Regions from separate parts of the Marinococcus sp. LNHM4E3-1 genome, predicted to be linked through region 3. Evidence: riboswitches for the same ligand, from Rfam matches in the RefSeq annotation. Region 3 holds a riboswitch; each other region holds the start of a gene.
The links. A riboswitch is a leader RNA that binds a small molecule or an ion and turns the genes downstream of it on or off. The one in region 3 is predicted to bind thiamine pyrophosphate.

Region 1 (4,177 bases), on a different contig from region 3:
AGGGCATTCGTTTCAGCAGAAGAGATCTCTGCTCGTGGCATTTTGCTTTGGAAATTTTTCATCTCTTGCGCAAGTAGGGACGTAAAGTCCTTTGGCGAATAATCACCTCCATGTTCTACATACAGCACGTGCGGGGACAAACATCCTTGCTGATCAAACCAAGAGGCATCAGTGGCCGCTCGCTTAGCGCTTACCAAGGCCAACGAATTGCTTACACCTTCTTTGGTTACCACGCCTAAACTTATCTTAGGGCCGTGGGGCAGAAAAGAAGTGTGAGCAGGAACTCTGCTTGAAATATTATTCATGGTATGTTCATTGCCGTAGGCAACAACTATTTGAGATTGATGAAAAAGGCTATCTTCTACAGTAGTATCTCCTCCTTTCCACCAAACGATAGCTAAGGTTTCTGCTAATTCGGGGGAAACTTCTTGGATAGACTGAGCAAATAAACTGGGAAAAAGGGGTTCTGCGGAAGAGACTTTTCCAATCGCTGCTGACTTCACTAACATTCCAGCAATCAGGCTCCATACAGGCACACCGGGAACATTGCCGGAAAAAATATAAGTCAATAGGTCTGCGCCGTAAGCTCGAGTCAAGCCTCCGCTTTTTCGTGGACGGAATTCATCTAGCACTAAAGGATTCGAAAAATCTTCTTCTAGAAATCGTTGAAGATTTTCTTTTCGAAACCGACGTAAATATCCAGACAAGAATAAACGAATCATGTCCTGATCGTATCCGGTGATGACCGGAAGCGCCTCCTCGGCCATTTGACGAAACTTGTACGCTGGATCTAGCCAATTCTGTACTACTTGATCAAGAATATTAACGATTTCATCCACTCGATGGTGACTACTAAATGCTTGCTGTTGCTTTTTAAGGGAGGAACCAAGATCGTTAATTTGAGATGCTTGGAGCACAGGAACGTCAACGTGAATGGTTTTGCCGTGATTTTCGAACGTCCATCGGGTATGAGCCAGCTTATCATTTATATGGGCGGGTAAGAAGCCGGCCTTGTATAGTACTTTCATGAGTAAAAATCTCCTTGATAAGCTGTTAAGAATTCTTCGATAGCTAAGGAACAGCCTTTAGCTTCTGCTCCTTCGACTCTTCCCAAAAAATAAAAGCTATGATCATTTTCGCCTTTTATCCCTTTATCTTCTGTCATGATGGGCATGACAGAGTTAATGTTGGCAAGGTCATAATGAACAATGATGCCTTGCTCCCCTTCCTGTTTCTCCATCCTCGTTTCTGGATCCACAATAATGGTTTTAAGCCAAGGCGGGGTCTTTTTCCATCCTTTTTCACCTTCGGCATCGAACAATGGGTCGTAGATCTGTGAACTCAACTCGGTCATTCCGTACATGTTCCCGCAAACGTCTTGAGGAAGGGCAAACAGGTGGCTGAGCTTCTGTTTAATATCGGACGCCTCCATGACGTTCGACAAGTTTTTCGCTCCTCCTGTGTCCATGATTCGACTGCCCGTTGGAAGATGAAAAGAAAGATTGCTTGCTATACAATGCTTTAAAAAGGAAAGAAAGGAAGTGGTAGCCCCGAGAACAAAAATGGGTTCTTTTTTTGTTTCTGCTTCTTGAAGCAAGCAAATGAGTCTTTCGTGATTGAATTGTCCCTTATATACCACATGCTCACTGTGTGGACTTCCAAAAGCATCTTTAATAATTTGAAGATAATGGGCAAGTGAGGAGTTCGGCAACTCTTCTTCTGGAGGAAACAATACCACCATTTTCATTTGAGGCTTATCCGGCATCATGGTTTTTTTAAAGTATCTCTTCGAAGATAAATCATAAATATCGAGATCTTTGTGCGCGTTTTTCCCACGCTTATGAGGGTTTGTGGTTCCACTCGTCATAAAAATTCTTTCTATTTCCCTTTCGGTGGAACATGTTAACATTGCTTCCTTAAACGCCTGGATCGGTACAGGGGGAATATCTTTAAAATATTCGACAGCTTTGGGATGAAACCGGCGTTTGCGGCAAAATGTTCGATAGGCTTGATTATTTTGATATTGAAACGAAAACAGTTCTTTTGCAGCCATAGTGAATGCTTCACTAGAAAAGCTTTCTTGGCTGATAAAGTGTTCTATGTTCTGTTTGACCTCGATATAGGTTAAAGCCACGATAAATACCTCCTTTTGTTGCACACCCCTAATGCTTGAAACCATAAAAAAAACCACTCTCGAATCCATGAGAGTGGTCGTCGAAAAGCATACACGTATGCCTTTGAACAACTCCACTTCCCTCCGCTGCTTGTACGCAGATCAGGTTCCAAGGGTTTAAACATTCATTTTTCTCAGCCGTCTAGCGGCTCCCCTAGTGGAACAATATGTTATTAAACTTTCATTTATCTTAACACGCGAACAAACTTTGTCAATTTTCCTGTAGCCATTATAGGGTTACTCCGAAATGCCGGTGCTCCACCGATAGTTTCCATCACAATACCCCCTTATGAAGGCAAAGAACCCCAAGGGGATCTTAAAATTATGTGACAAGCCTTGCAACCAAAACATTAAAGAATTGTTTTCTATGATTGCCCAATGATCAAATGTAAGTGAAGGTCTACCAATGTCATAAGGTCATGATAGAAAAGCTGTCGGTATACTAGCGAGGCAGCAAATGAATATTAGCTTGATGATACTAGCTGTGACGGGTCCTAATGGAGGAAGTATACGGATCAACAAGAAACCTTGGCTGCAAAAAAATATGTAGATACACCTCTAAGAATTAGCACTTCGGGGCGATGAAAGAAGAAATACGTTCATTGATCTAGAAAACCAATTGCAGTTCAGTGGATAACCCATTATTTAGCTTCCGTTTCATTCAGTATTTGCACTAGACTTGGCAGAGGGATGGCCCTCATCAAATGATACCCTTGGCTATTAGTCGGGGCATCGCTTTCAACGACTTCGATATAAACAAGATTTTCTGCGCGAAGAAAGTAGAAAATATCGTTTAATTTTTGCTCTTCCTTAGCGCTTAGATATATCAAGGCTTCCTGGCCTTGGACCAATGATAAAGAAATGTTGTCGTTCGCATGTTTATCTAGTTTGTTTAATGCTTTTTGAATTTTTAGCTTCATTGTTTCCTCCCTAACTGTTGGCTCTGTGGAAGCCAAATTAAGCTGAACTGAAACAATCGCATGGGAAAGGGATCGGAGGTAACCTCCCCATGCGGCTGACAAAACTTTATGCCTCATCATTTGTATGTTCAATTTCCAGGTGACGGTTTAACCGGTCCGACAGCTCCTCAACCTGTTCATGGTCCGGCATGTAGTAATACGTGTCGTCCTTTTCGCCGTCTTCCCCCTCGATTTCATGCTGCTTCACCTCGTCGAAGGCGGGCTGGTAGTTCGATTGGACCGTCCAGACGTCCTTCAGTTGGAAATTGGTGCGCACATGGTCTTCCACAACGGTGAGAATGCTTTTTATTTTCGGTACCGAAGAGATGTCGGTGCCTTTCTCCATCATTCCAAGAAGAAGGTTGCGCTGCCGTTCCTGGCGCCCCAGATCTCCGCGGGGATCGTCGTTGCGCATGCGCGCATACTTCAGGGCTTCGTCGCCGTTTAATTCCTGGGAGCCTTCGGCGAAATGGGTGCCTTTATACGTGAAGGCGAACGAGTTATCGACCCGGACACCATCCATGGTGTTCACCATGTCTTCAAAACCGGCCATGTCCGCCTGGAAAAAGTAGTCGACAGGCACGTCCAATAACTGCTCGACGGTGCGGATCGTTTCATCCTTCCCGCCAAATGCATAGGCGTGGTTAATTTTATCCTTTTCCCCCTCTCCGGCAATGGTCGTGTAGGTGTCCCGGGGGATGCTTACCATCTGGGTGGATTCCGTATCCGGATTGACCGTTAACAGCACGAGCGCGTCTGTGCGTTGGTTAGGGTCATCCGGACCCCCGGATTCGTCCACGCCCATCAATAAGACGGAAAACGGATCTCCCTCGTCCAAATGAATCGTGTCGAGCCGGTTGTCAGATTCCGCCCGGTCGACGTCTTCCTGGATGGCCGTAAAAGTGGTGGCAACCAGGTTCCACCCGTAGCTGCCGGCGACAACCAGCATGACACCAAGGCTGGTACCGATGATTAATACGATTTTTTTCCATTTCATGTCTCGAGCCGCCCCCTTGCATTTAAGATTTCTTTCTGGATTCCGACG
Region 2 (4,177 bases), on a different contig from region 3:
GGTCAAAGCATAGTTTATCCTCGAAAATATTGAGAAGTTTTTTATTAGTAGGAGAAGAGAGAAGCAATGTTCAGGACATTGAATTCTCCATGCAGAAAATTGTAGAAATAGCGCTGCGGGCCATTTCGCCTGCAATCAATGATCCACACACAGCAGCGAACTGCATCAACCGTATTGGGGCACTGCTTTCCGAACTCAGCCATGAACACAAAAATGACCAATACTTCGCTGACAATCAGAATGAGCTGCGGTTATTCATGCCTGTAAAACCCTTTAGGGAGTATTTATATAAAAGCTTTTATCAGGTGAGATTGTACGGTTACGAAGATATTTCGGTAATGGGAGCCTGCATGGAAGCACTGACGATGCTCGTGAAAACAGGAGATCCGTCTGTGTTAAAGGAAGTGGATTCATTTTCCCGTTACATGGAGCAGGCGGTCGCTCCGGAACAGCTTGCGGACTGGGACAGGGAATACTGGGAGGAGCGTGTGCAGAAAAAGAACACAGCTCTGCATCAGGCACTTACAAAAAGTAAGCAGATAACTTGAAACAGCCAGTAACGTGCGTGTATGATATGTAAATGAAGTTCAACACGAAAGGATGAAAGTTCAAATGAAAGTAGCAGCTATCGTAGGAAGTATTCGCCAGGAATCATTTAACGGAAAGTTAGTGGAGTACATGCAGGATCGTTACAGTGACATCATGGATATTGATATTTTAGATATCCGCGATCTTCCGCACTATGATCAGGATGAGGAAAGCAACGCTCCGGACTATGTGCAGGAATACAAGCGTTCTGTACGTGAAGCGGACGCCGTGCTTATCGCCACTCCGGAATATAACGGTTCGATTTCCGGCGTGCTTAAAAATGCTCTTGACTGGAACTCCCGGGTCGATTACGACTTTGCCGGCAAACCAACCATGCTTGTAGGAGCTTCTCTTGGAGGCCTGGGCACAGTGAAAGCGCAGATGCATCTTCGACAGATTCTGAGCGCTCCCGGTATGAGTGCAAAAGTACTGCCTGGAAATGAAGTACTGATCGGAGCCGTCCATGAAAAAATGAATGAAAACGGAGATTTAACAGATCAGGGCACGATTGATTTTCTTGATAATGTCGTAGCCGAATTCGAACGTTTTTATCAGGAAACGCGGGCTGTGGCGAACCGCGCGTAATATGCAGAAAAACCCTGCTGGCATAGGCCTGCAGGGTTTTTGAATGCAGATTTTTGCTCAGAGGGAGAAGGCGGATTATAAAAATCACCTTTGACTTCCTGACATAATATGATAAAGTGTAGACAACTTAATAGGGAATCCACTAGGGGTGCCGAAAGCGGCTGAGATAAGGACTAACCTTAATCCCTTTGAACCTGATCTGGTTAAGGCCAGCGTAGGAAAGTGGAGACGGCAGAATACGTCTATTTCAAAAGCACAAGCTTTACCATAGAGGACGTTTATTCTAAGCCACTCCACCAATGGAGTGGCTTTTTTTACCCCATTGGTCCTGACTGCCCGTAGTGGTTCCCTCCTAATTTAAAGGAGGAAGTTACAATGAAATTTTCAGAGCTTTTATGGCAGGACACAGAGCACATTTTTGAAGCCTGCTGGAGAAATCCGTTTGTACAGGGTATCGGGAAAGGGGAGCTCCCAAAAGCATCTCTTATCCATTACGTGAAGCAGGATTTTGAATACTTAAACGCCATGATCAAGGCAAAAGCAATTGGGGTAACAAAGTGTACGTCAAGAGAAGACATGGTTATGTTTAAAGATACCATTGATTTTGTTTTAAACAGCGAAACGCACCCGCATCATAATTTGTGTGAGCAGGCGGGCGTGGGCTATGAGGAATTGCAGGGCTATGCGCTTGCTCCGGTATCTCAGCATTACGTGCTTCACATGCTGCACCATGCCGAAAAAGGAACACTTGGTGATGTAATTGCGGTAACGCTTGCCTGCCCGTGGGTGTATTTGTATGTGGGTGAAAGGCTGATGGAGGAAGTGCAGCCGGACGAAACCCATCCGTTCAATGACTGGATTCGTTTTTACGGGGACCGTGAGGAACGGGAAATGTACAAATATATTGACCGCCTCGATGAACTGGCAGAAACAGTCACAGAAGAAGAAAAACAGCGCTGGCGGACGTTGTTTATGGAAGGATGCCAGCTTGAGTATATGTTTTTTGAGGACGCTTATTATGCAAAAGACTGGCCCTTTGCCAGAACGTTAACAGACGGGGAAAAAGTCTAATGATAAACAAACGCTTAAACCTCCGGGATATTGTCGTCATCTCGTTTATTTCAGCAGTTCTCGGCGTCCTTTATCTTCTTTGGGTGCTGCTGGGACAAATGGTTACCGGCATCTTCGGTCCAGTTGGAGGAGGCCTGATGGCGGGCTTCTGGATCCTTGCGCCTGTGATTTGTGCCTATATCGTTCAAAAACCGGGAGCGGCGCTGCTTTCAGAGCTTATTGCGGCCGGCACTGAAGTTATGGCGGGGTCTGTCAGTGCAGGAGCAGTGCTCGTGCTCGGCTTCACCCAGGGGCTCGCTGCAGAATTGATTTTCGCTCTGTTTTTCTACCGGGTGTTCCGTCTGCCAGTATTAATGCTTGCCGGGTCGGCCGGAACGTTTGCTGCATTTTTAACCCAGTATGTCCTTTATGGATTCAGCCAGTACGCAGGTTCTGTTGTTGTATTTATGCTGGTAACCATGCTTATAAGCGGCGCTCTTTTAGCCGGATGGGCAGGGAAAAGCTTTGCGGATGCGCTGGTAAAGACTGGAGTGCTTGACCGCTTCGCCCTTGGCCGTCAATACCGTCTCGGCCAGCAGAAGGATGCTGTATGATTTACGCAGACAAATTGACCATTGCGTACCCTTTTGCTAAGCCTTCGATAGAAGGTTTTTCAGCAGAAATATGTACTGGGGAAAACGTGCTGCTGCTCGGTCCGAGTGGTTCAGGCAAAAGTACGCTTGCTCTCGCTATCCAGGGAATTCTTCCGCGTTCTGTGGAGGCGGAGGTTTCGGGCGGTCTGAGCGTGTTTGGGGAAAATCCGGCGGTGAAAAGTATTACGGAGGCCGCCAGGCAGGCGGCGCTTTTGTTCCAGGACCCGGATACCCAGTTCTGCATGCCGACCGTGCGGGAAGAGCTTGTATTCACGCTTGAGAATCTGCGGGTGCCTGCAGGTGATATCGAGGCCCGCGTGCACGAAGCCTTACAATTTACAGATATGCTTCACTGCATTGATGCCCGTATCGACACACTGTCCGGCGGGATGAAGCAAAAAATAGCTGTTTCCTGTTTAGCTGCTGTGAATCCGCGGATATGGATTCTGGATGAACCGCTCTCCCAGCTCGATCCGGTAAGCCGGCAAGCAGTGGCTTCGCTTCTTGGCCGCATTGCAGCAGATAGTGATAAAACACTGGTTTTGATTGAGCATCAATTAAATGAAGTAATGGAGTGGGTAGACCGGGTGATCGTATTGAACCACGATGGCCAGGTGTCTGCGGATGGAAGCCCGGCACGTATATTCAATTCTCATGCAGCCGTACTCGAAGCAGAAGGAGTATGGCTGCCGGCTCCTGCAGAAGCCGGAAAGAAATTACTGAAAAAGTCAGAGAATCCCAAATCTGCTCTTCCCATTACTTTAGGGGAATGGGAAAGGTTTGCAGCGGATTATTCCGCTGCAGCAGTTCTTGCATCTCTGCCGCAGCCGAAAAAGATAAGTGCTCCTTCACTTGAACCACCTGTTCTGGAGGTGAAGCAGGCGGCCTTTGCCTATGGCGAGCAAACGGTTTTCGAAAACGTATCTTTTTCCCTGTACCCAGGGGAAATGACTGCTCTAGTCGGTGCAAACGGAGCAGGAAAGAGCACGCTCGCACGTGTCCTCACTGGATGGGAATCTCTTAAAAGCGGCTCTATATATGTTAACGGAGAAGATATTGCCAGTCTGAAGCCGTACGAAATTGCTAAAACCTTCGGAATTGTTTTTCAGCAGCCCGAGCATCAGTTTGTAGCACAGACCGTGGAAAAAGAAATACGCTACGGAATGGAAATGGAAGGGTGGTGCGAAAAAGATATTGATCAGCAGACAAATGAACTGCTGATTCAATTTCAGCTCGGACATATTCGAAAGAATCATCCATTTCAGCTCAGCCAGGGAGAAAAAAGGCGCCTTTCGGTGGCA
Region 3 (4,177 bases):
TATAGGCGAGGACAGTAAACCCTTCGTTCAGCAGCTGTTCTGAGGCCCGGAGCGTTTCCACCGGATCCGGCAGAAGCGTTTTATCGCAGCCGATCACTTCTACTTTAATCATGTCACACATATTGGCCGCCTCTGCCAGCTTCGCGGTGCGTACAGCTTCTTCAGCTGTTTTGGCCCCGGCTGTATTTGGCAGCAGCCGGTACTTTGAGACATCCATCTGTTCAAATGGATCAGGCTGGCTGCTGTCAAACAGGTTCATTCTGCGAACGGCGAAGGTCAGTACCTCTGTTTCCGATGCTTCTACAGCCTGCAGCTGGGTCCGGGCGTCTTTATATTTCCCGGTGCCGAGAAATAAATTCGATTCAAACATCATATTGCCGATACTAAGCATTTGTTCATCCGCCTCCTACAAAATGAATAATTTCGATTCTATCCCCGTCCATTAAACCTTCCTGCTGGTGAAATTCTTCAATTACAATAGTGCCGTTGCGCTCCACCACTGTTTTTTTGTGGGCGATCTGAAGCTCTTCAAGTAAATCGGCTACCGTGGTGCTGTTCTCAATATTCTGTAATTGACCATTAAGCGTGATCTGCATGAATAATTCCTCCCTTTCGTATTTGAGGGTCTACGGCAAACAGGTGCTTCCAGTCCTCGCGAACGCTTTCCCCCTCGATCCGGTCAGCCATCCAGCTTCCGCTCAGTGCTGAAAGCAAAATACCGTTTCTGTAATGGCCGGTCATTACCCACAAACCCCGTTCGGTCTGTCCCATATATGGCAGCCCGTCCCCTGTCTGCGGCCGGACACCGCTCCAAAGCCTGTCAATATTCGCATGCTTCAGCCCCGGCACTAAATGCACAGCTGCTTTCATCAGCTCCTGTATCGAAGCTACAGTGACCCCTGTACTCGAGTCGCCGGGTTTTTCTGAAGCGCCTATAAAGATTTCCCCGTCCTTTTTCGGAACAATATACACCTGCGGAGTGTGGAGGGTGTGTCTCAAATTCTCCCGGGGCATGCGTACGGACAAACACTCCCCTTTCACCGGATAGAGGGTAAACTCCTTCTCATCCAACAGCTCCGCCCCGGCGCTTCCCCCGGTAAAAACAACTTCTTCCGCTTCAACAACTCCTTCACTTGTTTTCGCACCGTAAACGCGGCCATCAGCTTCCAAAAGACGATCAACTGAAGTATTTTCCCGTACAATTGTCCCGCAGGCCTTTGCTGCTTTGGCAAGAGCCATTGTCCATTCATAGGCACGAAGCTGGCCGTCTTTTGGAATGGACCAGGCGCCCCGGATATTTTCGGAAAGCGCCGGTTCCCTGCGCAGTGCTTCATATGGCGAAAGCCACTCCGCGCCGTAGTCGCGCGTGGTGCGTTGATAACTTTCTTCTTCCGCTGTCTCCCATACAGGCTTCAGCATTCCGTTGTTCACGTAGGAAACGTCCATTCCGCTAAGCGCTTCCACTTCAGGGACCAGTTCTTTAAACAGCTCCCGGCTTTCCAGGGCGAATTCCTGAAAAAGGCCAGACCCTTCCCATTCGGACTGGGCTCCGAGCATACCGGCAGCCGCTTTTGATGCTCCGGAAGCGATGGTTTCTTTTTCGATGACCATCACACGACGCCCCCGTTTGCTTAACTGATATGCAAGCGAGCATCCCTGTACCCCTGCGCCCACAATAAGAACTTCTGTATCAGCCTTCATTGTCATCACTCCTTAACCGGATTCTGAGCTCTTCGGCTGCTTTTCCGGGTTCTGCCGCATCATAAAAATATGCAATGGCTGCCACCCCGGACGCTCCGCAGTTTATACCTTCTACTGCCTTGTCAGCATCAATTCCTCCGATGGCAATCACGGGGAGGCGGACGCTTTCCGCCACAGCTTTCAACGCCCGAACTCCGCGCGGGGGGCTCCCAGGTTTACTGCCTGAGGCAAATACATGACCAAAATACAGCCATGATGCTCCCTCCTGTTCACTTCTTTTCGCTGCCTCTACAGAGTGTATCGACTGCCCCCAGCTTACAGATGCCGGATAGATTGTACGACGCTCCGGCAGGTGGGTACCGGCCAGCCCGTATGCAGCAGCAAGCTCCGGTTCATCATTTATGATCAGCTGCGCGGGGGCAGTTCCTTCTTTTAATGCCAGCTCGACGGCCCTTTCCTTTTCACGCTTTGTCCATTCAGGTGCCCGTATATGCACATAATCGACGATTCCTGTGAGCTCCCTCGTTTTCCCCCACCACGCTGCCACCGTTATATCCGGCGGCGATACCGCGTGTATGCTCGGCTTCGGTTTGTCATTCATAAAAAACCTCCTTCCAGAAGGAAGGAGGCTGCCCGTTAAAAGGTTCAACATGGCTGCTTCCCTCCGCTGGCTCTCCAGATCAGGTTCAAAGGGTTCCGGATGTTTCTCCGGTCTCAGCCTCAGCAGGCACCCCCAGCAAATATAATATTTTCCACAAAAAACCCCGCTTTCATTTAGAAAGCGGGGGAGATAGTCGTATTGGCATCTCTTCCCCACTTCCCTCCGCTGGTATAATCCAGATCAGGTTCAAAGGGATCAGCTTTACGCTGTCTCAGCCAACAGGCACCCCTAGTGGTTGGTATTATTTATATCATAACGCGGTACTCTTCTTCCGTCAATTCGATGCGGAATTTTATGCCTGGAAAATCGACAGCACCACCCACAGGGAAGGAACGCTTAAAATAGTCGTCACCAGTGTAATACTCGAAACAAGCTGGGGGTTGGAATCAAATTGTACAGAAATCATTGCCATGGTTGCTGCACTCGGCATCGCTGTTGAAACAACCAGCACGGTCGTTAACGTGTCGCTGGTCTGCAGCAGCAGGGCAATTACGTAAGCGAGAGCCGGCGCGAATACAAGCCGTAAAAACGTACCTGCACTAACAAGCTTCCAATCCATGCTTTTGACGGATATGCGTGCAAGCTGCATCCCCAGGATAATCATAACCACCGGTATTGCAGCGCTCGCGAGCATATCGAGGGCTTCATAATAGGTCGCTCCGACCGGTATCCCGGTCAGCTGGAAGACAATACCGGCGAGCAGTGCATAAAATACCGGCATCCGCAGTACCGTCCGGAACGCGTCAGCCGCATCCATATTGGCACTGTTTGCGATATAGACGCCTACAGTATTCATCAGCATCGTCTGAATGACCATAAAAACGATAGAGTAGGCAAAGGCTGTATCACCAAACGCAAAAGCAATTAACGGAGCACCGTAATTGCCCGCATTCATAAACACGGTAGAGAGCATCATGCCGGTTTCGTTAGCTTTCGGCCATTTACGCACGTAGGACACTAATTTGATCAGCCCGGTCATAACCGCTAAAAATACCAGGGAAAACAGAGCCATCGACAGCATATCGCTGTTCAGCTCTCTTTCATAGAATGTCCGGAAAACAAGCGCAGGCGTCAATACATAAAGAGCGACAGCCGACACCGGCCGAATATCCACTGCCTGTCTTTTCTGCAGCAAATAGCCAATCGTAAATATTAAAATGATTGGGATCAATACATTGATCAGCACACCCATGCGGAGCCCTTCCTTCTTTCCTCAAATTTAATGCCTCTTAACGCTGGCCGCTTTTTCTCAGTAATCGTGCCGCAGCATCTGCTTTAAAATACGTTTTTCTTTACGTGATACAAGAATATACAAATAATCACCGGCCTGGATTATTGTCTCACCAACCGGAGTGACCAGTTCATCGTCCCGGACAATCGCGCTGATCAGCGCAGATGCGGGAAATTCAATGCTTTGGAGCGTCTGCCCGACAATCGGCGTCGCTTCATTCGTTTGAAATTCCATAATTTCTGCGTTCGCTTTTCCGAGTGATACGAGCTCCAGGGAATGAGTTGGCGCTTCGCGGAGCGGACCGGATAGGTGAAGCCATTTCGCTAATGGAGCGATGGTCGCCCCCTGGATCAGTGCAGACGTCAGCACAATAAAGAAGACGACATTAAAAATCTGGCTGCCCGACTCCACACCAGCAACAATCGGGTATGTAGCCAAAATAATCGGCACCGCCCCGCGCAGACCTGCCCAGGATAAAAATATATTCTGCTTTGGTTTATAGCCGAAAAAGGAAGTCGACAAAAACGTAGCCAGCGGACGGGCCAAAAACATTAAAACCGCTGATAATATGAGTCCCATGGTGA

Region 1: linked by a shared signal. The riboswitch ahead of ACTRXI_RS13290 (LuxE/PaaK family acyltransferase) and the one ahead of ACTRXI_RS05495 (thiamine phosphate synthase) in region 3 are both predicted to bind thiamine pyrophosphate.
Region 2: linked by a shared signal. The riboswitch ahead of tenA (thiaminase II) and the one ahead of ACTRXI_RS05495 (thiamine phosphate synthase) in region 3 are both predicted to bind thiamine pyrophosphate.

What each region holds. Positions count from the first base shown of each region.
Region 1 is NZ_JBQLID010000013.1:56,431-60,607, reverse strand. It holds gene ACTRXI_RS13295 (acyl-CoA reductase) at 1-1,028, opposite strand, end outside; gene ACTRXI_RS13290 (LuxE/PaaK family acyltransferase) at 1,025-2,134, opposite strand; TPP riboswitch at 2,236-2,339, opposite strand; gene ACTRXI_RS13285 (hypothetical protein) at 2,815-3,093, opposite strand; gene ACTRXI_RS13280 (LCP family glycopolymer transferase) at 3,200-4,129, opposite strand; gene ACTRXI_RS13275 (glycosyltransferase family 2 protein) at 4,152-4,177, opposite strand, start outside.
Region 2 is NZ_JBQLID010000010.1:106,636-110,812, reverse strand. It holds gene ACTRXI_RS11950 (DUF2254 domain-containing protein) at 1-548, shown strand, start outside; gene ACTRXI_RS11945 (NADPH-dependent FMN reductase) at 613-1,173, shown strand; TPP riboswitch at 1,308-1,411, shown strand; gene tenA (thiaminase II) at 1,549-2,244, shown strand; gene ACTRXI_RS11935 (ECF transporter S component) at 2,244-2,837, shown strand; gene ACTRXI_RS11930 (ABC transporter ATP-binding protein) at 2,834-4,177, shown strand, end outside.
Region 3 is NZ_JBQLID010000004.1:66,457-70,633, forward strand. It holds gene ACTRXI_RS05480 (thiazole synthase) at 1-391, opposite strand, end outside; gene thiS (sulfur carrier protein ThiS) at 396-596, opposite strand; gene thiO (glycine oxidase ThiO) at 580-1,701, opposite strand; gene ACTRXI_RS05495 (thiamine phosphate synthase) at 1,691-2,302, opposite strand; TPP riboswitch at 2,344-2,446, opposite strand; TPP riboswitch at 2,503-2,602, opposite strand; gene ACTRXI_RS05500 (AEC family transporter) at 2,655-3,554, opposite strand; gene ACTRXI_RS05505 (potassium/proton antiporter) at 3,612-4,177, opposite strand, start outside.